DNA from 2 places in the Sporacetigenium mesophilum DSM 16796 genome. Region 1 is predicted to be linked to the other one. Evidence: riboswitches for the same ligand, from Rfam matches in the RefSeq annotation. Region 1 holds a riboswitch; the other holds the start of a gene.
What was found. A riboswitch is a leader RNA that binds a small molecule or an ion and turns the genes downstream of it on or off. The one in region 1 is predicted to bind glycine.
Positions count from the first base shown of each region.

Region 2: it holds a riboswitch for glycine, as region 1 does, so the genes downstream of both, BS62_RS08260 (GrdX family protein) here and gcvT (glycine cleavage system aminomethyltransferase GcvT) in region 1, are expected to answer to the same signal.

Region 1 covers NZ_JCANUR010000001.1:174,611-187,456, reverse strand. Annotated here, with positions in the region: gene BS62_RS00930 (acyl-CoA dehydratase activase-related protein) at 1-1,779, opposite strand, end outside; gene BS62_RS00925 (TetR/AcrR family transcriptional regulator) at 2,095-2,718, shown strand; gene gcvPB (aminomethyl-transferring glycine dehydrogenase subunit GcvPB) at 2,762-4,210, opposite strand; gene gcvPA (aminomethyl-transferring glycine dehydrogenase subunit GcvPA) at 4,207-5,550, opposite strand; gene gcvH (glycine cleavage system protein GcvH) at 5,552-5,935, opposite strand; gene gcvT (glycine cleavage system aminomethyltransferase GcvT) at 5,992-7,098, opposite strand; glycine riboswitch at 7,162-7,242, opposite strand; glycine riboswitch at 7,246-7,344, opposite strand; gene lplA (lipoate--protein ligase) at 7,546-8,526, shown strand; gene BS62_RS00895 (hypothetical protein) at 8,604-8,768, opposite strand; gene BS62_RS00890 (DUF1413 domain-containing protein) at 8,990-9,208, opposite strand; gene BS62_RS00885 (adenosylcobalamin-dependent ribonucleoside-diphosphate reductase) at 9,285-11,411, opposite strand; gene brnQ (branched-chain amino acid transport system II carrier protein) at 11,525-12,817, opposite strand.
Region 2 covers NZ_JCANUR010000008.1:48,550-61,395, reverse strand. Annotated here, with positions in the region: gene BS62_RS08305 (BMP family lipoprotein) at 1-132, opposite strand, end outside; gene BS62_RS08300 (BMP family lipoprotein) at 270-1,313, opposite strand; gene grdD (glycine/sarcosine/betaine reductase complex component C subunit alpha) at 1,497-2,678, opposite strand; gene grdC (glycine/sarcosine/betaine reductase complex component C subunit beta) at 2,691-4,223, opposite strand; gene grdB (glycine reductase complex selenoprotein B) at 4,295-5,605, opposite strand; gene grdA (glycine/sarcosine/betaine reductase complex selenoprotein A) at 5,631-6,110, opposite strand; gene BS62_RS08275 (glycine/sarcosine/betaine reductase component B subunit) at 6,144-7,430, opposite strand; gene trxA (thioredoxin TrxA) at 7,503-7,820, opposite strand; gene trxB (thioredoxin-disulfide reductase) at 7,841-8,788, opposite strand; gene BS62_RS08260 (GrdX family protein) at 8,809-9,183, opposite strand; glycine riboswitch at 9,275-9,377, opposite strand; gene BS62_RS08255 (DegV family protein) at 9,664-10,509, opposite strand; gene trmL (tRNA (uridine(34)/cytosine(34)/5-carboxymethylaminomethyluridine(34)-2'-O)-methyltransferase TrmL) at 10,597-11,067, opposite strand; gene BS62_RS08245 (DUF362 domain-containing protein) at 11,079-12,221, opposite strand; gene BS62_RS08240 (Cof-type HAD-IIB family hydrolase) at 12,231-12,846, opposite strand, start outside.

The DNA.
Region 1 (12,846 bases):
CTGATTTTCGTTTAATAATTTTGTTTTATAACCTTCTCCGTATCTTTCCCTTGCTATTAACGCCGCTCCAAAAGCTCCCATTATTCCAGCAATATCTGGTCTTATAGCTTCTCTTTCAGATAGTATTTCAAAACTTCTAAGTACTGCATCATTATAGAAGGTACCACCTTGAACAACAACCTTCTCTCCTAATTCTTTAGGGTTTTTCACTTTAATTACTTTAAAAAGTGCATTCTTTATTACTGAATATGATAATCCTGCAGAAATATCACCTACTGTTGCACCTTCTTTTTGTGACTGTTTAACCCTTGAGTTCATAAAAACAGTACACCTTGATCCAAGGTCAACTGGTTTTTTAGAATCTAATACTTTTAAAGCAAAGTCTCCTATACTCATACTAAGTGAACTTGCAAAAGTATCTAAAAACGAACCACACCCTGCAGAACACGCCTCATTTAAAAGTATACTTTCTATAACACCATCTTTTATTTTTAGGCATTTCATATCTTGCCCACCAATATCTAGTATAAAATCAACTCCAGGACAAAAGAAATCCGCTGCTTTGTAATGAGCTACTGTTTCTATTTCACCTATATCTATATTTAATGCTGACTTTAATAAACCTTCGCCGTATCCTGTAACAGTTGAATTCACTATTTTTGCTTTTGATGGTAAATTATTATACAATTCTTTTAGTATCTTAATAGTAGAATTAATAGGGCTCCCTTCATTACTTCCATAATATGTATATAGGAGAGACCCCTCACTATCTACTAGGGCTGCTTTTGTAGTAGTAGAACCTGCATCAATACCTAAAAAACAGTCTCCATCAAAAGTGGATAAATCTCTTCTTTTTACTGAATTTCTATTGTGTCTTGATATAAATTCTTCATATTCTTCATTATTATTAAAAAGCGGCTCTAATCTACTTGATTCAGCCTCAGTTGTATTTCCAAATTCTTCAATTTTACTTATTAAGGAATTAAATATTAATGTTTTTTCGTCTACAGAAGACAATGCAGCTCCAATTGCTACATATAGTTGTGAATTTTTCGGAAAAATTATTTGATTTTCTTCTAGTTTTAATACCTCAATAAATCTTTTTCTTAATTCAGAAAGAAAGAACAAAGGTCCTCCTAAGAATGCTACATTCCCTTTGATAGGTCTTCCGCAAGCTAATCCACTTACCGTTTGAATTACAATAGCTTGAAGTACAGATACGGCAATATCTTCCTTTGCAACACCTTCATTTAAAAGAGGTTGAACATCAGTTTTTGCAAAAACTCCGCATCTTGCTGCTATAGGATAAATAACACTATAATTTTTAGCTAATTCATTTAATCCAATAGCGTCTACCTTAAGTAAGGACGCCATTTGGTCTATGAATGATCCTGTACCCCCTGCACAAGTACCATTCATTCTCTGCTCTACTCCATCTTTGAAATAAGTAATCTTTGCGTCTTCTCCTCCAAGTTCAATTGCTACATCAGTTTTAGGGTAGTAAGTCTTTATTGCTTTTGTAGCTGCAACAACCTCTTGTGTAAAAGAAGCTCCAATACTATTTGCAATATTCATTCCGCCAGAACCAGTAATCATTATAGTTAACTGAGCATCCTCTAGAATTTTATATGCATCTCGAAGTATTTGCTGAAGCTTTTTCTTAATATCTGAATAATGCCTCTCATATTTACTGTAAATTATCTCTTTTTTACTGTCTAAAATCACTACCTTAACTGTGGTAGATCCAATATCAATGCCAACATGAAATAAATTGTTCATAAATTCCACAGCAAATACGCCGTGCTCTCCTCCCTAGTTTTTAATTTTTTAAAAAAATTCCCCTTTCTAATGTCATCAAGTACCTTAAGAAGCGAGACCTTGCTCTAGTTTGTCAGATGGAAATAATAATTTTCTATGTATAAAAATAAATTTTACTTTATAAACACTTTGTTGATTAATTATTTATATGTATATTATAATAAATATATGATTTGATGCAATGAACATTAATTTTTAAAACGTTTAGTATTCAACAATTTAGATAAAACTGTCTATTAAAATTTGTAAATATAATTAGAAAATGGGGAAATAAAAATGGCAAAGGTAATTAATGATAGAAGAACAATACGAACAAAAAAAATGATAAGAAATGCCTTATCAGAGTTAATTGAAGAAAAGGGATTTAACGATATTTCAGTTACTGACTTAACTAAAAGGGCAGATATAAATAGAGGAACTTTTTATCTACATTATACTGATAAATATGACTTATTAGAAAAAGTTGAAAATGAAGTCATACAAGAAATCCAAGAACAGACAAAGGATATTGATTCTATAAATTTATTGAATATAGACGCTCTAAACGAACCCCTCCCTTTTATGATAAAACTCTTTGAATATTTTAAAGAGAACTCTAATTTTATGAAGGCTATTTTAGGTCCAAAAGGTGATCCTATATTTCATAGTAAAATTAAAAAGTTTATAGAAACTAATTTATTTGAAAAGGGATTGTCTAAAACTTTTAACAAAGAAAACATGTTGGTACCAGAGGAATATTTTATTTCTTATGTACTTTCTGCACACTTAGGGGTAGTTCAACAATGGGTTGAAAGCGGTATGAAAAAATCTCCAAAGGATATGGCATCTATTTTAACAAAACTCTTTTTACTTGGCCCATTTGGAGTAATAGGATTAAAAAACAATAAAAAAACACCCTAAAATCAATTTAAATTTTAGAGTGTTAAAATATTCAAATTTAAGATTATTTAGTCCATCTTAATACTGGATTTCTTGCAGCCTTTACATCATCTACTCTTCTTACTAAAGTATTATGTGGTGCATTTTTCAGTAGTTCTGGACTTTCAAAAGCTTCTTTTGCGATATTTATCATAGCCTCTACAAAAGCATCAAGAGTTTCAATATTCTCGGTTTCAGTAGGCTCTATCATGATCGCACTATCAACAATTAATGGGAAGTATATAGTAGGAGGATGATATCCATAGTCTATAATTCTCTTTGCCACATCTAATGTTGTAACGTTATCACCGCGATTTTTTAGTCCAGCTAAAACAAACTCATGCTTACATACTCCATCTGCTGTCATATAATAGTCTTTAAGCTTTTCCTTCATATAATTAGCATTTAAAACTGCAGTTTCACTTGTCTTCTTAAGACCTTCTGCACCCATAGTAAGAATATAAGTATAAGCCCTTACAAGTACTCCAAAGTTTCCATAGAAATTTTTTATTTTTCCTATTGATTTAGGTTTATCGTAGTTTAATAAGTACTCATTGTCAACCTTTTCTATAATAGGTACAGGAAGATATGGTATCAACGCTTTTTTTACTCCTACAGGACCACTTCCTGGACCTCCCCCACCATGTGGAGTAGAAAATGTTTTATGAAGGTTTAAGTGAACAACATCAAATCCCATATCTCCTGGTCTTGTTATTCCCATTATGGCATTTGTGTTAGCTCCATCATAATATAGAAGTCCCCCTGCTCCGTGAACAAGGCCTGCTATTTCACTTATGTTAGTTTCAAATAAACCAAGAGTACTTGGATTAGTAAGCATAAGTCCGGCAATATCTTCACCTAAAACAGCTTTTAGATTTTCTAAATCAACATTTCCATATTCGTCAGATTTTATTTCAATAATGTCAAATCCTGCAACAGAAGCACTGGCAGGGTTAGTACCATGGGCAGAATCTGGAACTATTATTTTCTTTCTATTATAGTCTCCTCTACTTTCATGATAAGCTTTTATTATCATAAGCCCTGCAAGCTCACCATGTGATCCTGCTGCTGGTTGTAATGAAAATCCGTCCATTCCAACTATTTCTGAAAGCTTTTCTTCTAAATTGTACATAAGTTCAAGACATCCTTGAGCAGTATCTTCTGGTTGGTATGGATGAACACCTGTAAATTTAGGAAGTGAAGCCATATCTTCATTAATTTTGGGATTATATTTCATAGTACAAGAGCCAAGTGGATAAAAACCAGCATCTAAACCATAATTTTTATTTGATAATAAAGTATAATGTCTTACAACATCTACTTCACTAACCTCTGGTAGTTCCAAGGTTTTATTTCTAAGTAAATGCTCTGGAATTAATTCTTCATTGTACTCAGGTACATCGCACTTTGGAAGCCTATAGGCAGTTCTTCCTTCTTTTGATATTTCAAATATTAATTTATTATATTCCTTCATACTATCCCCTCCATCAATTTAACTAACTTATCTATTTCTTCTTTACTTCTCTTTTCCGTTACACAGAATAAAATAGAATTCTTTAATTGAGGATAGTCTTTTTCTAAGGAATATCCACCTAAAATACCTTCCTTTAAAAGCTTATCATTAACCTTATTTGTATCTTCCATAGCTTCTACTGCAAACTCTTTAAAAAATGGTTTGTTAAAAACAGATTTACATTTTCCTGATTTTATTAACTCGTTATAAGCATAGTGAGATTTTTGCATGCACTGCTTAGCTACTTCTCTAATACCATCTTTACCCATAACAGACATATAAACAGTAGCTGCAAGGGCATTTAATGCTTGATTTGAACATATATTTGATGTTGCCTTTTCTCTTCTTATGTGTTGTTCTCTAGCTTGAAGAGTCAAGACAAAGGCTCTATTTCCATCTAAATCCTCTGTTTGCCCTATCATTCTTCCTGGTAATTTTCTCATAAGCTTTGAAGATGAAGCCATAAATCCTAAATATGGACCTCCAAAATTCATAGCATTTCCTAAAGATTGCCCTTCCCCTACAGCAATATCTGCCCCGATTTCTCCCGGAGTTTTTAAAACACCTAATGATATTGGATCAACATTCATTACTAACAATGCCTTATTTGCATGTGTTATTTTTTCAACTTCAGTTAAATCCTCTACTACTCCAAAAAAGTTTGGATTTTGAACAATAACACAAGCAGTATTTTTATCTACTGATTTATTTAGGCTTTCTATATCTGTTTCTCCATCTCTAAAATCTACTTCTATAACTTCTCCACCATGGAATCTCATGTATGTTTCTAATACTTTTCTAGTTTCAGGATTTACAGTTTTAGAAACTACTACATTTTTTCTCTTTGTACTTGCCATAGAAACCATAGCTGCTTCAGCACATGCCGTAGCTCCATCGTACATAGAAGCGTTTGATACATCCATTCCTGTAAGTTCTGCAATCATTGTCTGATATTCAAAAATTACTTGAAGGGTACCTTGGCTTATTTCTGGTTGGTAAGGAGTATAAGCAGTGTAAAATTCTGATCGCGATGTAATATGCCTTACAACTGAAGGTATATAATGGTCATATGAACCTGCTCCAAGAAAACAAACTAAATCTTCATTATTTAGATTTTTATTTGAAATATCTTTTATTTCCTTGCTTACTTCAAGTTCTGACATTGGCCCATTAATATCTAGTCTTCTGTTTAATTTTACATTTTCAGGAATATCAATAAACAATTCTTCAACATTATTTATTCCAATACTTTCAAGCATCTTTTTTCGTTCTAAATCAGTATTAGGTATATAAGGAAACATATTATGCCTCCTTGCTACAAAACTCTTCGTAATCATTTGCTGATAATAAATCCTCTAGCTGAGATTTGTCTGATATTTCAACAACAATCATCCAATTTTTAAAAGCATCTTCATTTACCAGCTCAGGATTATCTTCTAAAGCTTCGTTTACTTCAACTACTACACCATCAATTGGAATAAATAAATCAGAAGCTGCCTTAACTGACTCTACAGCACCAAATGTATCATTAGCACTTAATTCTGTATCTAGTTCAGGTAATTCAACATAAACAATACTTCCCAGAGCATGTTGAGCAAAATCAGTAATTCCAATATAAGCTTTATCTCCATCTACCTTTACCCATTCGTGGTCCTTGCTATAAAGTAATCCTTCTAAAATTTTCATAATTAATCCCCCTATAGTTTATTCTTAATAAAAAATTTATTAATTTGTAACTTGCTTTATTCTTTATAATTTTTTTTGTAGAATTTCTTATTAATAACTTCAGCTTTTACAGGTTTATTTCTAATTAAAATATCTATTTCAGTTCCTAAATCAGCATACTTAGAATCTATAAGAGCTAGACCTATATTTTTTTTAAGAGTTGGTGAAAAATAACCAGTAGTTACAACTCCAATATTCTCACCATTAAATTCAACTGAGTAACCATGTCTTGGAATTCCTCTTCCCTTTAATTCAAAACCAACAAGCTTTCTATTTAACCCGTCATTCTTTTGTTTTATAAGAGCCTCTCTACCTATAAAGCTCTCTTTATTTAGTTTTACAAAATATCCTAATCCTGCTTCTAATGGCGTTATATCTTTTGATATCTCATTTCCATATAAAGGCAGAGCTACTTCAAATCTCAATGTATCTCTACAACCTAATCCCGCTGGCTTAATGCCATAAGGCTTTCCTGTCTCTAATATACTATCCCAAATTTTTTCAATGTACTGATTTTCAGTATAAATTTCAAATCCATCTTCCCCTGTATAACCTGTTCTTGAAACAAGGCATTTGACTCCATCAATTAATACATCTCTTTTGCAGTAAAAAAACTTTATTTCATCTAAATTAAAATCTGTTAAATTTTGAAGTATTTCTTGAGCTTTTGGTCCTTGAATTGCAACTTCAGAAACTTCACTAGAAATATTTACAACTTCAACTTCATAACTTTCTTTATTATTGATCATCCATTCAAAATCTTTTTCTATATTTCCAGCGTTAATAACTAAATAGTAATGATCTTCATCAAATTTATAAACCAAAAGATCATCAACTATTCCACCATCTTCATAACACATAAATGTATATATTACCTGGTTGTCTACAAGCAAACCTATGTCATTTGTAACTAAGTTTTGAACATATTTAAATGCATCTCTACCCTTTACTTCTACCTCTCCCATATGTGATACATCGAATAACCCAGCATTGTTTCTCACTGCTTCATGTTCTTCAATTATGCCCTCATACTGTACCGGCATAAGCCATCCAGCAAATTCTATAATCTTTCCCCCATACTTATTATGTGCATCATATAGTGTAGTTTTTTTTACATTATCCATTAATACACCCCCTTTATAAATTAAAAAGAGATATGAAAGCATAAGTAATATACGCCTTCATATCTCTGTATATTTACCTGAAAGCTTTGGTAAAACTTTTAAACTTACCTTTCTTCTTCGGCGCCCTAACGGGACTTTCCAGAGTATCATCAATTAACAGTCCCTTTGCCTGAAAGATTCTAAATTAATCGGCATTAATTTATTGCTTCTTCGGCTACCCTAATGGATATCTCCCGCTAATATCGTCTGATAATATTAAATTTTCTAAAATTTTCCTTTATGTTGTTATTATACTATAGTATTTACAAAAAAGTACCTTAATTAATATCTTAACAAGTGTAATATTAGCTACTTATAGATGCTATCTTTTAAGATAATAATATACTGTTGAATTCTAATAATATATCTGATAGTATTTAATAAAATAAATAATCAAGGGGGATAAATATGCTATTTATTGATAATAATCTCACAAATCCTAATTTTAATTTAGCAGCGGAGGAATACATATTAAAAAACTTTAATGAAGATGTTTTTATGTTATGGAGAAATGATCCTTCAATTATTGTGGGTAAAAATCAAAATACATTGTCAGAAATAAATTATGACTATGTTAAAGAAAAGTCTATACCTGTAGTTAGAAGGTTAACAGGGGGAGGAGCCGTATTTCACGACTTAGGAAATTTAAACTTTACTTTTATATCAACAGATGATGCTAAAAGCTTTAATAATTTTAGAAAGTTTACCCAGCCTATTATAGATATACTAAAAGAATTATCTGTAGACGCTGAATTTTCTGGAAGAAACGACTTAACCATATCAGGCAAGAAATTCTCAGGAAATGCTCAATGCAATTATAAAAACAAAGTTATGCATCATGGTACTTTATTATTTACTTCAGTAATAACAGATATCTCTTCTGCTCTAAAGGTAAAGCCATCTAAATTTGAAGGAAAAGGCGTAAAGTCAGTAGCAAGTAGGGTAACAAATATTAGTGAACATCTAAAAAGCCCTTTAACCATATTAGAATTTAAAGATATGATTATGAAACATATATCCCAAACAAATACTGATTATAAAATTTATAAATTCTCAGAAGATGATTTAAATAACATAAAAAAGTTATACGATGAAAAATACAATACTTGGGAGTGGAATTTTGGAAACTCACCTAAATACACCCTAATGAATGAATTAAAGTATGCAGGTGGAAATATAGAATTTTATTTAAATGTTGAAAAGGGAATAATAACTGATATTAAAGTATGCGGAGACTTTTTCGGAAAGTCTAATGTCTCTGATATTGAAACTTTACTAATAGGAACAAAACATAATGAGGAAGAAATAAAATCTATATTATCAAATATTGACATTGACGATTATATGGCTGGCGCTACAATAGAAGACATTGTTAATGGATTAATATAAAAATTAAAAAAGAGCCTTCATTTATATAATGTAGGGCTCTTTTTAAGTAATATCTAATCTTTTAATATCGCTAATGTCTATTTCCATTTTGGTACCTCTTCACATTCTTTACAAAGACATACTAGATTTGAATTTTCCTTATCATAAGCTACTGAAAATTCATTTTCCTTAACCTCATTACCACATAAAGAACATTTTGAACCTCTTGTTTCAGATTTTGCTATGCTGTTTACAAATGGCATAGTTATCACTCCTTTTTAATTTTTTAGTTTGTTACCATTTTTGGTTTAAGTTATTATATGACTATATAGCATTATGTTATACATAAATTTAAAATTTATTTACGACATTTCTCTCTCATTTTAAACAAAAATTCGCTTTGCTCATGTCGCCAACGGCCTTGAGAAGCAGGACCGTTGCTCAAAAAAGCCTTGTAAATTTTGTTAACAAGGCTTTTTAAACTTTATTTTAGTTTTCTATACAATATTCTATTACCTGGATTTTCGTCATCAATTTTAACATTTTCATATTCTCCATTTTGCACTTCATTTTTAAATCTACGGCCATCTATAGTATGTTCACTCATTGGTAAATCTTCACTTACAATATCTCTATACTCAAATGGATGTCCTGATGGAACTTTGTCTAATTTACTTTTATCTATATGGCTTTTATCTTGCATTTTTATTTCCTCCTTTTGTATTATTCATAAATTATTATCACCATATAAATAATTATTATTTGCTAGGAATATAATACTAATTACAACCACTATAACCACATTCTGGGCATAATGTACATCCACCTGTAGCAGTTATACCTTCAAATCCACATTCTGGACACTTAAATGGTATTTTTTCGTTATTATCGGCTGTCATAGTTAACTCTTCGACTTTTTCTTCAATAATTTCTTTTTTAGTTTTTTCATTTATAAGAACTCCGCTTCTCTGGCAACCATCTCTATATATAGTAACTCCCTTTAATCCGCTTTCCCATGCATTCATATATATATCATATACACTTTCAATAGGGAATTCATAAGGAATATTTATTGTAGATGATATAGATGCATCTATATATTTTTGCCAAGCATTTTGCATTTTTATTCTATCTTTATAATCCAAATTCATAGCTGTTGCAAATACATTAGGTAATTCATTTTCATCATTAATCCCATTAAAATCCATATATTCTTTAACTATAGGGGTATAAACTTTGTAATAAACTTCTTCATCATGCAAGCTCTCAGTTTTTCTTATATACGATAAATTAAAAATAGGCTCTATTCCTCCACTTATACCTAACATAGTAGATATAGATCCTGTAGGTGGTATAGTAAGTAGCTGTGAGTTTCTGATTCCATATCTTTTTACTAAAGCTTTTACTTTTGGATCTATGTTTCGAATAAAAAATGGGGAGTTAAATATAGCTTCTTCATTGTATTTTTCAAAAGGACCGAAATCTTTTGCAAGTAATGCAGATTGCTTAATGGCATTATTTAACATAGTATTAGCTATCTCTTCGCAAAGTTTTATAGATTCATCAGATCCATATCTCATATTTAGTTTTATAAGCATGTCCGCTATTCCCATAACCCCAAGGCCTATTTGTCTATACTTTGATACACTTATCCTTTGTTCTTCTAATGGATGTAGAGATAATCCCTCATCTAAAACTTCATTTAAAGCTATTACACATTCTTTTACACAAGATTTAAATTTATTAAAATCAAAACTTGCGCTTTTTGTATATGGTTGTACTATAAATTGTGATAAATTTATAGACCCTAATAAACAGCTACCTCCTGGTGGCAGAGGCTCTTCAGCACATGGATTAACACCTGCATAATAAAACTCCTTATCTTCACTCATTAAATGCCAATTATTTATTTTATCCCAAAACAATATACCTGGTTCTGCAAAATTCCAATTATTTTTAGTAAGCTTAATAAATAAATTATATGCATCAACTTTTTTAATTATTTTTTCTTTTGTTGATTCAACTATAAATGTACAACTATGTTCTTCTCTATTCTTAACACACTTCATAAATTCATCAGTTATTTTTACAGATATATTTGCTTTTGTTACTTTATTCAAGTCATTTTTTATATCTATAAATTCCTCTATATCAGGATGACTTACATCCATACTTAACATCAAAGCACCTCTACGGCCTTTTTGCCCTATAAGTCCTGTGACCATACTATATAAATCCATAAAGGATACTGATCCTGTAGTAGTTCTAGCTGCGTTATTTACCTTAGCACCTTTAGGTCTTAGCTTTGATATATCAAGCCCAGCTCCCCCACCATAACTAAATGTTCTAGCCAAACTTTTAGCAGTATCAAATATACTTTCAATATTGTCCTCTGGTGGACTTAATACATAGCAATTAGAATAGGTTACCTTTATGTCGTCTTTATAAAGACCCCTATTTGCAAGTATTCTACCTGCAAATAAAAACTTTTTCTGTCTTATTAATTTTTCTATACGGGTATTTCCTCCTGAGACACGATTTATCCACTCGTCAAAAGCTTCATTATTATATCTGTATTTATTGCTCCATATAGACTTTTGTAGATCATTCATATCCCAAGGCTTATTTCTCATGGCTGATCTTTTTTCTCTATACAATATATAGTATTTTGCTACATCTTTTCTATTAGATTCCATTAGTACAACTTCTACTAAGTCTTGTATTTCCTCCACACTGTATGTCCTATTATCATTTACTACTATATCTTTTACATATTCAGATATATATGCAGCCAGTTTTTCATCAGGTCCTTTTTCATTAGATAAAGTAGATTTATATACAGCATCGTATATTTTTATATGGTTAAATTTTTCTAAACTTCCGTCTCTTTTAGTTATATATTTCATATACTCACTCCTTAGTTTTTGCTATCTATATTTATATACCCAATTATTTGTATTTAAATATAAATTTTTTGCAAAATAAAAGAGCCTCAAGTCGAGACTCCCTTATTATGTAATTATGCAGTTTGTTTTTTCTTTACGAAGAATGACCCTACTATACCACCTACTATTGCTGGTACTAACCAGTTAAATCCAAGTGATGCTAGTGGTAAACTATTTACAAACGGAATTGATATTCCAAAGTCTTGTAAGACAGTTAATATAGCTATAACTAATGTTGTATAAGCAGCCCCCTTAACAACATTGTCGCTTTTTATTACATTTGAGAATATACTCGTTATTACAAGAACTACTGTTACAGGATAAACTATTGAAACTACCGGATTTGCAAATTGTATTATTTTATTAACTCCAAAGTTAGAAATTACACAACTAAATATACTTACGGCTATAACAACTGTTGAGTACTTAAGTTTTCCATTAGTAATATCTGTAAAGTAATCTGCTGTTGCAGCTGTCAAACCTATAGCTGTAGTTAAACATGCAAGTGTAACAATAATTCCAAGTAATATCTTACCTGGACCTCCTAATATGCTTTCAGTTATTGCGACAACTAAAGCTGTTTGAGATATATCCATGCCGTATTGAGTGGATACTTTTGCTCCTAAATATGTTAATCCTGCATATACAAGAATTAATCCTATTGAAGCTACAAGTCCTGCTAACATAGTTAATTTTATTTTTTCTTTTTCTTCAGTATATCCTCTACTAACAAGTGAAGCTAAAATTACAGATGCTAGAGCTGCTGCTATTAACGCATCTGCTGTTTGATATCCATGTCCAATTGAAGTTGAGAAAACATTATCTATCGTTGGATTTGGATTTATCTCACCTAAAGAAGGTGTCATTATACCTTTTATTATAAGAAATGCTATTGCAATTAAAAGTGCTGGTGTTAAAAATTGTCCTATTATATCAACAACCTTTGATGGTTTTATTGCTAATATTATAGTTAGTCCAAAGTATATTACTGAAAATAATATCGGATTAAATCCTGGCATATTAGGTAATATACCCATTTCAAATGTTGTTGCTCCTGTTCTTGGTATTACTAATAATGGACCAAGACATATTACCATAGCGATACCTAGTACTAAACTAAACTTCTTTCCAGATCTTTCTATAATGCCATTTAATGATCCCCCTGATTTTGCAGCTGCCAATACAGTTAGTAATGCTAGTCCTACATCTGCAATTATAAATGCGGTAAGACCAGTCATCCACTGTGATCCTGATGTAAGACCTATGTACGGCGGAAATATTAGATTACCAGCTCCAAAAAATGTTGCAAATAATGCAAATCCCACAACAATAATATCAATTACCTTTTTCTTCCCCCTAATTTCCATAATTCCCAAAACTCCCATCATTTTTAATT
Region 2 (12,846 bases), on a different contig from region 1:
TACTTTTAATATCTCTCCTGCCTTTTCATCTGCATTTCCTTTATTATCTTTTCCACCATTTTGACATCCAATCATTAAAGACGCAGATAAAACAAATGCTGTCCCTAGCGATAATATTCTTTTGAGTTTCACTATAAATACCTCCTCAAATATGTAATTTATATATACGAATATATAATTTGCATAATATACTTTTTTATTCATATTTGAAGTATTTTGAATTTAAAGCAAAAAAAATCCTAGCATATAATACTAGGATTTTTTAATATCTATTTTTTCATCGCTTTATATTCTTTTTCATCTGCTGGAACTTTTATTTCACCGCTCTTTATCTTTTCTCCTTCTGCATTAACAAAGTCTAATACATCTGGAGCAACGTTTTTGCTTGTAGTTGGAGCTATACCCACACCATCTTCTTTTAATCCATAAATACTAGCCTTACCACCTTCAAATTTACCATCTTTTAAAGCTTTAACTGTATTGTAAACTGCAGTATCAACTCTCTTCATCGCTGAAGTTATAACATTGTCTGGAGCTAAATCATTTTGATCTCTATCAACGCCTATTGCATATTTATTTTGCTCTTTAGCTGCTTCTATAGCTCCTGTTCCAACGTTCCCTGCTGCAGAGAATATTATATCAGAATCTTGAGAATACATTTGATTAGCTATAGATTTACCTTTTGCTGCATCTGTAAATGAGTTTGCATATTGTATTGCTACTTGAGTTTCAGGATTAGCAGCTTCTACCCCTGCCATATATCCATATTGGAATCTTTCTATAACTGGAGATTTCATACCACCTATAAATCCAACATTACCAGTTTGACTCATTTTTCCAGCTATTAATCCCACTAAATATGATGCTTCTTGCTCATTAAATAATATACAATTGATATTTTTAGGTATTTCTTTTCCATCACCAGAATAATCATGATCTATTATAGCAAAGTTTTGTTCTGGATAATTTTCAGCAGCTTCAAGTATAGCATCTGCCATTTTGTATCCAACACCTATTATTAAATCGTTATCTTCATCTACTAAAGTTTCTATATTTGGTGCGTAATCAGCATCTTGAGTAGATTCTAAGTATTTAATATCTGCACCTAATTCTTTTTTAGCTTTTTGTAATCCTTCCCATGCTGATTGGTTAAATGATTGGTCATTTACTCCACCTACATCTGTAACCATAGCAACTTTTAAAGCTTCGTCTGAACCAGTAGTGGTTTTTTCTGTGTTAGTACTACATCCAACTAGTAAAGAACTTGCTAAAATTGTAGCTAACCCTAATGATAATAACTTTTTCAATTTCATATGTACCCTCCCTATTTCTTATATTTACCAAAAATATTCTATAAATATTTTACAATAATCTGACAACTTTATCTATACTTTTATTTTTGTACCCAAAAATATTTTTTTAAATCTTGATAATTTTATATAATTTAAAATAAAATTAGGATGCCTTGTAAATTAAGGCATCCTTTAGTTGAAAATCTAGCATCCAGTTTTTTCTTGAGATGCATATCCTGCTTTTCTTAATATATCAAGTGCTACTTCAGATTTAGCTTCATTTACTAACACTATAGGCCCTGTACAGCCCATACCGCTTTCTGCATATACTCCGTTTTTCCATAAAACTTTAACAGCATCTTCTAAATCCATTATATCTATACCAGATATTGAATAAACAACTACTTCTTTTTCTGGAGCAGTAATCTCTTCATTATCTTGACTTGGTTTGCTTTCTTTTTTAGTTATAGAATTTATAACATCATCGAATTTTGCTTTTTTAACAGCTTCAAATTCAGATTTAGATACATTATTTATATTTCCTTTAACTATATCATAAGCATATTTAATTGCATTTGCAACTACAGGAGTACCTGATGCTCTTGATAATATAAGTATATTTCTATCATAATTTTCTCCTATACCAGGACCATATCCATAACCCATAGCTTCATAGTCTCCACCTGTATTGAAAGAAGAAAATACCTTCATAAATATGTTACCACTTAATGTATCTGTAACCATAACGTCAGCCGCACCTGCTAATAAGTCATTTCCTCTCATTACGCTTCCGCCATCTGCTCTTATAGACTCAGCGAAGCTTATATCATATCCATTTTCTTTTAACTGTTTTAATGCTCTTTCAACTTGTCTAGCACCATCAACATTTAATATACCTACCTTAGGATCTTTTATTCCTACAGATTTAGCAGTTATTATTCCATATATAGCATTCTTTACCATAGCTTCTATCCTGTTAGTTCCTGAAGTTCCTGTAGTAGTTGCAAGTATCATTTCAGTCCCTCTAGAAGGAGTTACAACTCTACCTACTGTAGAAACCCCTATAGGGAAATTATAATGCATAGTTACACAAGCATCTATATACCCTGAATCTAGTAATTCTTCCATTTTTTTATGAGCTTCTTCTTCACTTTGAACTTCAACTACTTCTAATTCAGTTTCTACCTTTTTACCTATTAAAACTATTTCAAATTGAGAAGACTTAGCTAAATGAGCTCCATTTACTAAATTTGAAACCCCATGCTCACTTCCTAAAGTAGTTAATCCAATTCTTATTTTTTTACCAAATTCACCACTTTCGATGGCATTAGCTATTTCTAAGAAGGTATCTGCAATTGCTCTATTTGCAGCATTATTATTAGCCATTAAGATCACCCCCTAATCTTCTAACATATCTAATGCTAATTTCTTCATTGCTTGTGCTATCATTTTCTTTATTTCGTCTTTAGAAGCGCCGCCTTCATTTTCAGCTACTCCAGTATTTCTCTCTACTATGAAAGATACTCCGTCGAATAAATTAGTCATACGTCCTAAGAACAAGCTTCCTTTACCTACAAACATAGCTCTATTTGCATCTCCGCTAGTTAAATCTTCTATAGCAAATCCTACATATGGAACTCCTGATGGTATATGTCCTTGAGTAGGAGCCCATCCTGGAAGTCCATGTTTTTCAACAAAGCTAACTAGTTCAGATCTTTGTAAATCTCCTCTTTTAACAGCTAAAGCAGCTATCATCTTATAGTTAGCTTCTGGCACATCTCCTGCTCCTGCAGGTTTAGTTATATCTGGATTTTGCATTTCTACAGAATATTTATCTATATCAGTTACTTTAAGACCTGCTTTATCTATAGAGTCTGTTATTAAAGCTGTCATAACTGCTTGTGGAGAAGATCCTGTACCAACCGTATGTTTTCCAACTAAATCAGTTCTTATTATAGGGTTTACTCCATCATTTTTAGAAACTAATACAGCAAATCCACCTACTACATCTTCAAGAACTGGCATACCTTTCTTGATATGGTCTCTTGCATTCATACCTAGTTTTGCTGTAGCTCCACCAGCAACTACCATAACATTTTCGAATATTCCTGATTTTACAAGTGCTGATGCTTGTATTAATGCATGAGTAGGTGCTGCACAGAACCCTCTTGTATCTGATCCTGTAGCATTCTTAAGTCCTGCCATTTCAGCTATAGATTTTGCAAAGTTTCCTCCGCCTCTTTGATTTACATCTCCACATGCTTCTTCAGAGCACTCTATTACATATTCTATGCTAAGTGGATCAACACCAGTTTTTTTAACTAATTGTACAGCAGATAAAACTCCAGATGCTTTAACTACTAAATTTTCAAGCATTGTATGTGCGTTTAAGTTAACGTCTACATCATGAGCTGCCTTAACACAACCTACTAGTTGTTTGTTATGGTATAAGCCTTCAGCTACATGATCTTCAACTAATTTTTTTATCTCATCTAAATTATCTGACTTTAAACTTGCATGATAAGGAGCAAGCATATCATAATTTGATTCCATTTTAGGTTTTACTTCATTTATAAAATCTTCAGATAACTTAACTAAGTCAAATGCATCTGACATTTTCATAAGTGCTAAAAACTCATCTTGAGGCATTATTTCCCCAAATTTACCATCTCTTGAACCTTCTATTTTCTTATCAAACCAAGGCATTTGATGATGTCTTAATTCTTCAGGTTTTATGTTTCCTATGTACACTTGATTTGGTAAGTAATTTACTACCTCTTCATAGCTTCTTATATGGTTATTAATTTCTTTTAATAAGTCTGAATTAGGATTAGCATGTCTTTCCATACTACAAGTACTTCCATTATGTACTATCATATCTGGAGTATGTACTAATATGTAGCTAGCTCCCTTTAAAACTGGATAAGTCATCTTTTGCACCCCCAAATTTTTTTAAAAAGTTTTATATATTACAATAGATGGGCAAAAGCCCATCTATCTCATTAATTTTCAAATACCGTTTGGCCATCTACTTCAGTAGTTAAAGCTTTTAACGCTTTTTCTACTAAGCCTCTTCTTAATGATTTTTCTTCACTAGCATCTAATGATGGGTTACCTAGTGGATGAGGTATTGCTATTGTTGGAACTATTCTGTTTGCACCAACTGTAAGTGATATTGGAACTACAGTACACATGTGAACCACAGGTATACCTGTTCTTTCTATTTCTTTTACCATCGTTGCACCGCAACGTGTACAAGTACCTCACGTAGAAGTTAATATAACTGCATCTACGCCAGCTTCTATTAATTCTTTTCCTATTTCAGCTGCGAATTGTTTAGAACTTTTAACTGCAGTACCATTACCAACAGTTGTATAGAAGTATTCAAATAGTTCTCCTATTTTACCTTCCTTCTCCATATCTCTTAATACGTCAACTGGTATTACTCTATCAGAGTCTATATTTGCATAAACTGGATCATATCCACCATGAGCAGTTTCATGAGTTGCTTCTGTTAAATCGCCAAAACCAGATATGCTGTATTTTCCGTATTTAGAAGCTGATGAAGACTCTATTCTATCTGGGTTTCCTTTTGGAACTATACCACCAGATGTAACTATAGCTATTTTAGCTTTTGATATATCTTTTATAGCTGGGCTTGGATCAACTCTATCAAAGTTTGGCATTGGATATTCAGTAGTAAATTCCTCGCCTTTTATTTTCTTTACAAGCATCTCAACAGCTCTTTGAGATCCTCTCTTATCTGAGAAGAAGTTCTTTCTTATTCCTCTAGCCATATAACCTTCTTCAGCTGGAGATCCTAACTCTTCATTTTTAGCTAACTTTAATGCAAATTTAGCTACTGCTGGAAGAGCTTTTCTCATACCTGCTGCAGAGTCAGTTGTTTCAACTATGTATACATCTTTCTTAAACATATCTGCCCCTGGATTTTCTACGTACATTGCAGTTAATACAGGTATATTTAATTCACTTTGAACAGTTGTAGCTATACTACCAGCTGCAACTCCGTATCTACCTGCATTAAATGCAGGTCCTGATATAAATAACTCAGGATTGAAGCCTTTTATCATATCTAATACTTCTTTAGAAGCACTTTCAATATTTTCGTTAAAGTATGAGTCTCCACATACCACTGTAGCAACTATTTCAGCATTATCTCCTAGTAATTGGTTTAGTTGTTTACTTATTGGAGGTAACTCATCAGCTACATGTGGCTTAGTGTCAGCCTTCTCTTCTCCACCTATACCAGCAAAGAACTGATTTACATAATGAACTACTCTTAATTTTTCCATAAATTTCCCTCCTTTCAACTTTTCATTAGTCGTTGAACTTGCAGAATTGGCCTCTTATATTTTTCATTTCATCTACTATAGAATCTACATCTATAACCATTTCCATCATACCTACTTGATCATCATATACACCTGCATCAAATGAATCTTTCATTTCAGGTTCTACAACGTGGAACACTCTTAATCCTAATTCTACTCCTGCTAAAGGTCCTGCGAAAGTAGGATCTCCTGCAGTAACAGTTTCAGCTGCTAGACCAGCAGCTTCAGCTTCAGATGCACCTAGAACAACCACAAGATTTTCTGCGCCAAATTTGTCAGCAAAATCTTTAACTCTCTTTTGGTTTTCTAAGTCCATAGCCCCAGCAGCAGTTCAGACAAAGCATTCTGTTGAAGAAAAAACTACTTCAGCTCCGTCTACAGTTTTTATACATTCTTCTATTGCAGGTCCTGGAATACCATCACGGTCTCCAACTATTATGACCTTTTTATTAGTTAATAAGCTCATAACTATATCCTCCTATTGAAATTTTTATTTTTATTAGAATCCCTTACTAGTTAAATAACCAAATCCTGTTTCATTTGTTGCACCAGTTATAGCTTGTATTTCTACTTCTATACTTCCATCTTCTCTTAAGCTTCCAGCGAAACCTCCAGCTATAACATCTACTACATTTATATGACCAATAATTTTATCCATTTTTGGAAGAACTATTACTTCATTTGCATTACCATTAGTAACAACTGCATTTGCTCTAACATCAGCATCTGCTAATGATTGAGAAGCACCGTCTCTACCAGCATACTCATCTGTAACTATAACAGTTTTTATTTCTTCCATTTCTATTTTCTTACAGTTCATTATAAGGTCAGTATCTGGGTTACCAAATCCTTCTTGAGAAACTATAACTGCGTCTAATCCTAAGTACTTAGCTAACTTAGCAGTCCAGTTAGAAGATCTTTCTTTATCTGCTAAGTAAACGTTTTCATTTGTTATGATAACGCCTACGAAGTTATAATCTTTTCCGTGTCCTGCGTATAAGTCTTCTACTACAGAGTTATTTAAGTGAACATAAGTTGGGTTCTTATCACAAGCAGAAACACAGTTACCACTTACTATTGCACCGTCCATTAATTCAGTTGGATATAATAAAGTAGGAACTATTTGCTTTGCATCTACACCGTATACATATGTATCATGTAGTAATCCTTGAGTTTGTAACATATAAACATATCCAACCTTAGGAAGCTCTGGATATTCTTTTACAGATTCCATTAAAGGTTTAGTTTCATAAACTTTTACTTCATCTGGATTAACATTTCTAGCAGCTTCTCCTAAATATCTAGCAGCTTTGAATCCTATCATTCTAACAGCTTTTTCATGGTCATATTGCTTTAATCCATCAACTGGTTCAGCTATTACCACTACATTGTGCAGTTTAGAGAATGGAGTATATTCAGCTCCAGGTCCAGTCATATCTACTATACCTTCTTGGAAGCCAACTATTTTACCAGTAGTTACAACAGCCATACCTTTTAATGCATGAGTTCTACCTTCTCCTACTGTATCAACCTTAGAAAGTATTCCTGGGAATATTCCACCATTACCTTCTACTTTTACTCTTGGTTCTATAACATCTTTAACAGGAGTTATTCTTACACTTTCTCCTGGATGAGCTAATTCTAGGTCTATTGACTTTATGTGCTCATCTCCACCAATTTCTCTTATCATTTCTTCTTTGTTGATATATAAAACGCCATTTTCAACCTTAGTTGCATCAGCGAATTTCACATCATTTATGAAGATATTTCCTAATTCAAGACGCATTTGGTGCACCTCCTAGTATTTATTTTAAAAGTTAAGAACTGAATTGTTCTCAAATTTTTTTAACTTAAGTAATTATATATGTTTCTTTATCATTTCTTCTATGCTAGTTTTGCTAGCATCATCTTTAGTTACCTCATCTATTTTTTGTCCTTCTTTGTACATAGCTATTGTAGGCAATCCTAATACTTTTTGTGATATAGCTAGCCTTCTAGCTCCAGTTGTGTTTAGTTTACAGAATTTAACTTTATCTCCATAAACTTCTGATAATGCTTCTATATCTGGTAATAAAGCCTTACATGGCTCACAACCATCACTCCAATAGTCAACTAAAACTAACCCTTCAGCTTTTAATACTTCTTCTTCAAAAATTTCTTTATCAAGTACAAACATATTAAATACCTCCTTTGATATTAGTGTTCAAATTTTGACTCTATATATTTCTCTGCTGCTACAACGGCTATTGCACCATCAGCAGTAGCAGTAACTACCTGTCTCAAAGATTTTTCTCTACAATCCCCAGCCGCAAATACTCCTGGTATATTTGTTTTCATGTCTGGATCAGTTAATACGTACCCTGATTCATTTAAAGTTATTTTTCCTTTAAATAAACTAGTTTGTGGTAAGAATCCTACAAATACAAATACTCCCATTGTTCCATCTTCTTCATCAGCTTGATATTCAAATACCTCACCAGTTTTAGTGTTTTCAAATACTACAGACTCTAGTATCCCATCGCCTTTTACTTCTTTAACAACTGTATCTAATAAGAATTCTACTTTAGAGTTTCTTTTAGCTTTTTCTTCTATAGACTTTGCACATCTAAACTCATTTCTTCTATGTACTATTGTTACTTTTCTGGCGAACTTAGTTAAGTACATTCCTTCTTCAATTGCAGTATCTCCACCACCTATTACAAATACTTCAAAGTCTGTGAAGAAATCTGCATCACAAGTTGCACAATATGATACACCCTTACCTGTTAGCTCTTTTTCTCCTGGAACTCCTAACTTTCTTGGACTAGCACCAGTAGCTATTATTATAGATTTAGCTCTATATTCCCCTTTTTCTCCTTTTAAAACCTTTATATCTGATTCTAGATCTGTGTCTAGTATAGTATCTTTTATCATTTCTGCTCCAAATTCTTTGCATTGCTCAACCATTCTAGCGATTAAGCTTGGACCTGTAGCATCTGGTATAGAACCTGGGTAATTTGCAACTTCATCAGTTGTAACTATTTGACCACCTGTTTTATCTTTTTCTATTATTAGAGTCTTCATTTTAGCTCTTGCTCCATAAAGACCTGATGCTAAACCTGCTGGGCCCGCACCTATTATTATTACATCATATACATTTTGCATCTCCATAAGCCCTCCTCCTTTTATATTACATACTCAATTCTTTCTATTGTGTTTTTGAATATATCAAAGTCTACTACTTGGAAGTCCTCTATTATATTCAGAGGCCATTTTGGTGTATCAAAATTCCCTCTGAATTTTGTAGCCGTACTTAAAGCTTCTTCTATCAACATCACAGAATTAATATCTAAGTCCTTATCATGCTTTAATATTATAGTCCTATATGGTGTTTCATTCGGTTTTACACTTCCGTAAAGTGGATGAGATAGTAGCCTGTATCCAGAGTGTATGTAATCTCTACATATTTTAAGTATACCTATATAATCTTCCTCTAAAAACTCAATATCTTTATTTAAATTACTATCTCTAACAAGAGGATTATTTGTTAATACTTTCACCTAAAACACCTCGCTTCTCCTTAAGTTGTCTTCAATAAAAAAACAGGGAAAACAAATTCCCAATTTGTTTTCCCTGTTTATTCCAGGGTTCTGTCCAGATATAGTCCTTTTGCCTGAGAATTTCACTTAATTTCTTGGGAGAAATTTAAGTTTGTCCCTTCGGCGGCCCTTAGGCTCTCTTCTATATCCTTCTATCAGACTGTTTTCGCTTTTCTATACCATAATTATACAATTTTTAATTTTTTTATTCAATACAATTTTGTTAATTTTTTATTTTTTTTTGTATTTTAAAACCTACAATCTATTCTATTATAATAATTCAATATTTATGACTAAATTAAATTATCTTTTCACACTTATGATATAATTTCGCCTTTTTAATATAATCTCCTTCTTAAAATAATAAATATCTTTTCGACAAATATATATATTATAAACATAATAAATGAACCTTATAATATATATTATAAGGTTCATTTATTATTCTTTTATATAAAATATACCCATTACTCCAGGACCTGCGTGAGTTCCTATAGACGTTCCTACATCTACCACGACTATATCTTTTGGATTTATCTCTTTTTGTATAATTTCCTTTAATTTTTCTAGCTCTTCTTGGTTGTCTCCATGGCCAATACCAATTGTTTTATCACTAAGGCTTGTTCCTCCTCTTTCTTTAACTAGCTCTATAATTTTGGAGATAACATTTCTTTTTCCTCTAACTTGAGCTATGTTTGTAACCAATCCATCTTTCACTTCTAAAATAGGTTTTATGTTTAACATAGTCCCTATTGCAGCCTTAGTAGAAGATATTCGACCACCCTTTTGTAGATATTCTAGCGTATCTACAGAAAATATAACATTCATTTTATCTCTCATTATTTTTAGTTCATTTAATATATCTTCTATATTTTTTCCTTCTTTAGCCATTTTTGCAGCTTGAACAACCTGCATACCAGCACCATAAGAAAAACTCATAGTATCAAAAGTGTATATCTCTCCATCAATATCGTTTTTAGCCATAATTCCGGATTGATACGTTCCCGATGCTACAGATGATCCACCAATGTATAATACAGTTTTTCCATATTTTACATGTTTATCGAAGACCTCTTTGAATTGGATGTATGTAGCTTGAGAAGTTTTTGGTATAACTTTTTCAGTTCTAAGTTTTGTATAAAATTCATTTATGGATATATCTATTCCATCTTTATATTCTTGTCCATCAATTATAATAGTTAGAGGAACGATATCTATATCGTATTCACCTATTAAAGTTTTTGGTATGTCTGATAAACTATCACATACAACTTTTATATTACTCATTGTGTAATCTCCCTCTATATATTAATTATTTACTCATATTATATATATTCAATATTTAATTTATTACTCCTTGGTAATTCTACACTATTATCTCATACCAGGATAATCTAGTTGTCTTAATGCTTCATATACTACTATGGCTACTGAGTTAGATAAATTCAGAGACCTAGCTCTCTCAATATTTAGCATAGGTATTCTTATACAAGTGTCTAAATTTGCTTTTATTAAGTCTTCAGGAAGTCCTTTGGTTTCTTTTCCAAATACTAAAAAACAATTATCTTCATACTCCACATCTGAATGAGTTTGTTTTACCTTAGTAGTACCATAAAAAAATTTTCCTTCTGGATTTTTTTGTTTTAATTCATCAAAGCTATCATAGTATTGTATATCTACTAAGTCTAAATAATCTAGACCTGATCTTTTTAAATATTTGTCATCCATAGAAAACCCTAATGGTCTAACTAAGTGAAGTTTAGATTTAGTTGCTGCACAAGTTCTTATTATGTTTCCTGTATTTTGAGGTATTTCAGGTTCTACAAGTACTATATTTAAAGCCATATTATCACTCCTTATTTTATGTGTCTAAATACAAAAGGTCTTTTTACATCAATTGCTTTTTTGGGGCACAGTTCATGACAACAATAACATCTTATACAAGAATTTAAATTTATATTAGGCCCTTTATCATTCATATATATAGTTTTAGCAGGACAAACTCTTGCGCATTCTCCACACTTAACGCAATCCTCATATCTTATTGCAGGTTTTGGAGTAAAGAATAAAGTTATATATTGTTCAAATACTTTAGGCATTTTTCCTTTAAAAAAGTTTATATTTCTATTTTTAGGAATTTTATAATCTTTTATTATTTTATCTTCAAGCTTTTCACCAACTATAATTATATCAGAGAAATCCTCTTTTAAAAGTTTTCTTTCTAAACTTCGTTGTACTGTAGGAACAGTATTAGGGGCTAAATTTATTATTTTACATCCAACAACATCTAAAGCATATGGATTAGATGATCCTATAAGTAAACCCACCTTTCTAGGTATTCCAGCTGATGGCCCTTCACCTTCCATACCTATTATCCCATCCATTATTGTTAATGTGGGTTTTACATATTCACATATATCTACTAATGCATCGGTAAAATCCTTTAGATCGGGCATTTTAAAGTGATATTCAGCTTTTGACATTCCAGGCACTACACCAAATAAGTTTTTTACTCCTCCAGTATACGTAGCCATTACATGTGTTTTAAGCTTACAAAGAGATATAACGTAATCTGCATCTTCTACAGGTTTTATTACAGTGAGGTATTTTAGTATTTTACCTTCTTTATTTTCAACCTTTACTTCAGATGTATCGTAATTTAACTTAATATCTAATTCATTTGCTATATCTTCAATTCCACAAGCTTTATATACACCTTTTAGAATTTTTTCTGTGTACGGCCCACCAGGGCTATCTCCTACTATAACTTCACAATCTAATTTTAAAAGTTCTTCTGCTAATGCTTTTAAAACTAATGGATGTGTAGTTGTAGCTTCTTCTGGCCTTTTCTTCATTAAAAGATTTAATTTTATTAAAACTTTGCTTCCTCTTTCTATGTATTTTTCAAGACCGCCTATATCATCAAGCATTTTATTAAATGAGATTTTTATATCTTCATATATATAATCATTACATTCTCTTATGGAAACTTTCTTCATTATAGCCCCCTATATATCTAGTAGTTTATTCAAAGCTTTTGCAACTCCACTTTCTGTATTTTTATCGGTAATATAATTTGCCTTTTCTTTTACCAAATCCTCTGCATTTCCCATGGCTACACCCATACCTGCATACTCTATCATACTTAAATCATTATAGTTATCACCAAAAGTTATTATTTCTTCCCTATTTATTCCTAAAAACTCTGCAAGCCTTTTAACTGCATGTCCTTTATTTACACCTTTGTTCATTATTTCTATATTGTTATGCCAAGAACTGCATAGCTCTATATTATCAATATCTCTTAGTTCTTCTTTTATTTTCTTTAATATATCTTTGTCTTCATCTATAATTATAACCTTTAATATATCCTTATCTTTTATACTTTCTTCTAGGTTGTTATCTATTACTATATTTATTCTCATGTCTTCTGAAATTGATTTGTTAAACTCATAATATTTTAAAGAAGAATGATTTAATTCTTTGCAATATAATGTATCAGCACTATAAAATTGATAAAATATATTATATTTATCAAGTATATCTATTATTTTTATACAAGAATTGTTTTCTATCTTATTTTCATATATAACATTTTCTGTACCATTTTCTCTTATAAGGGCT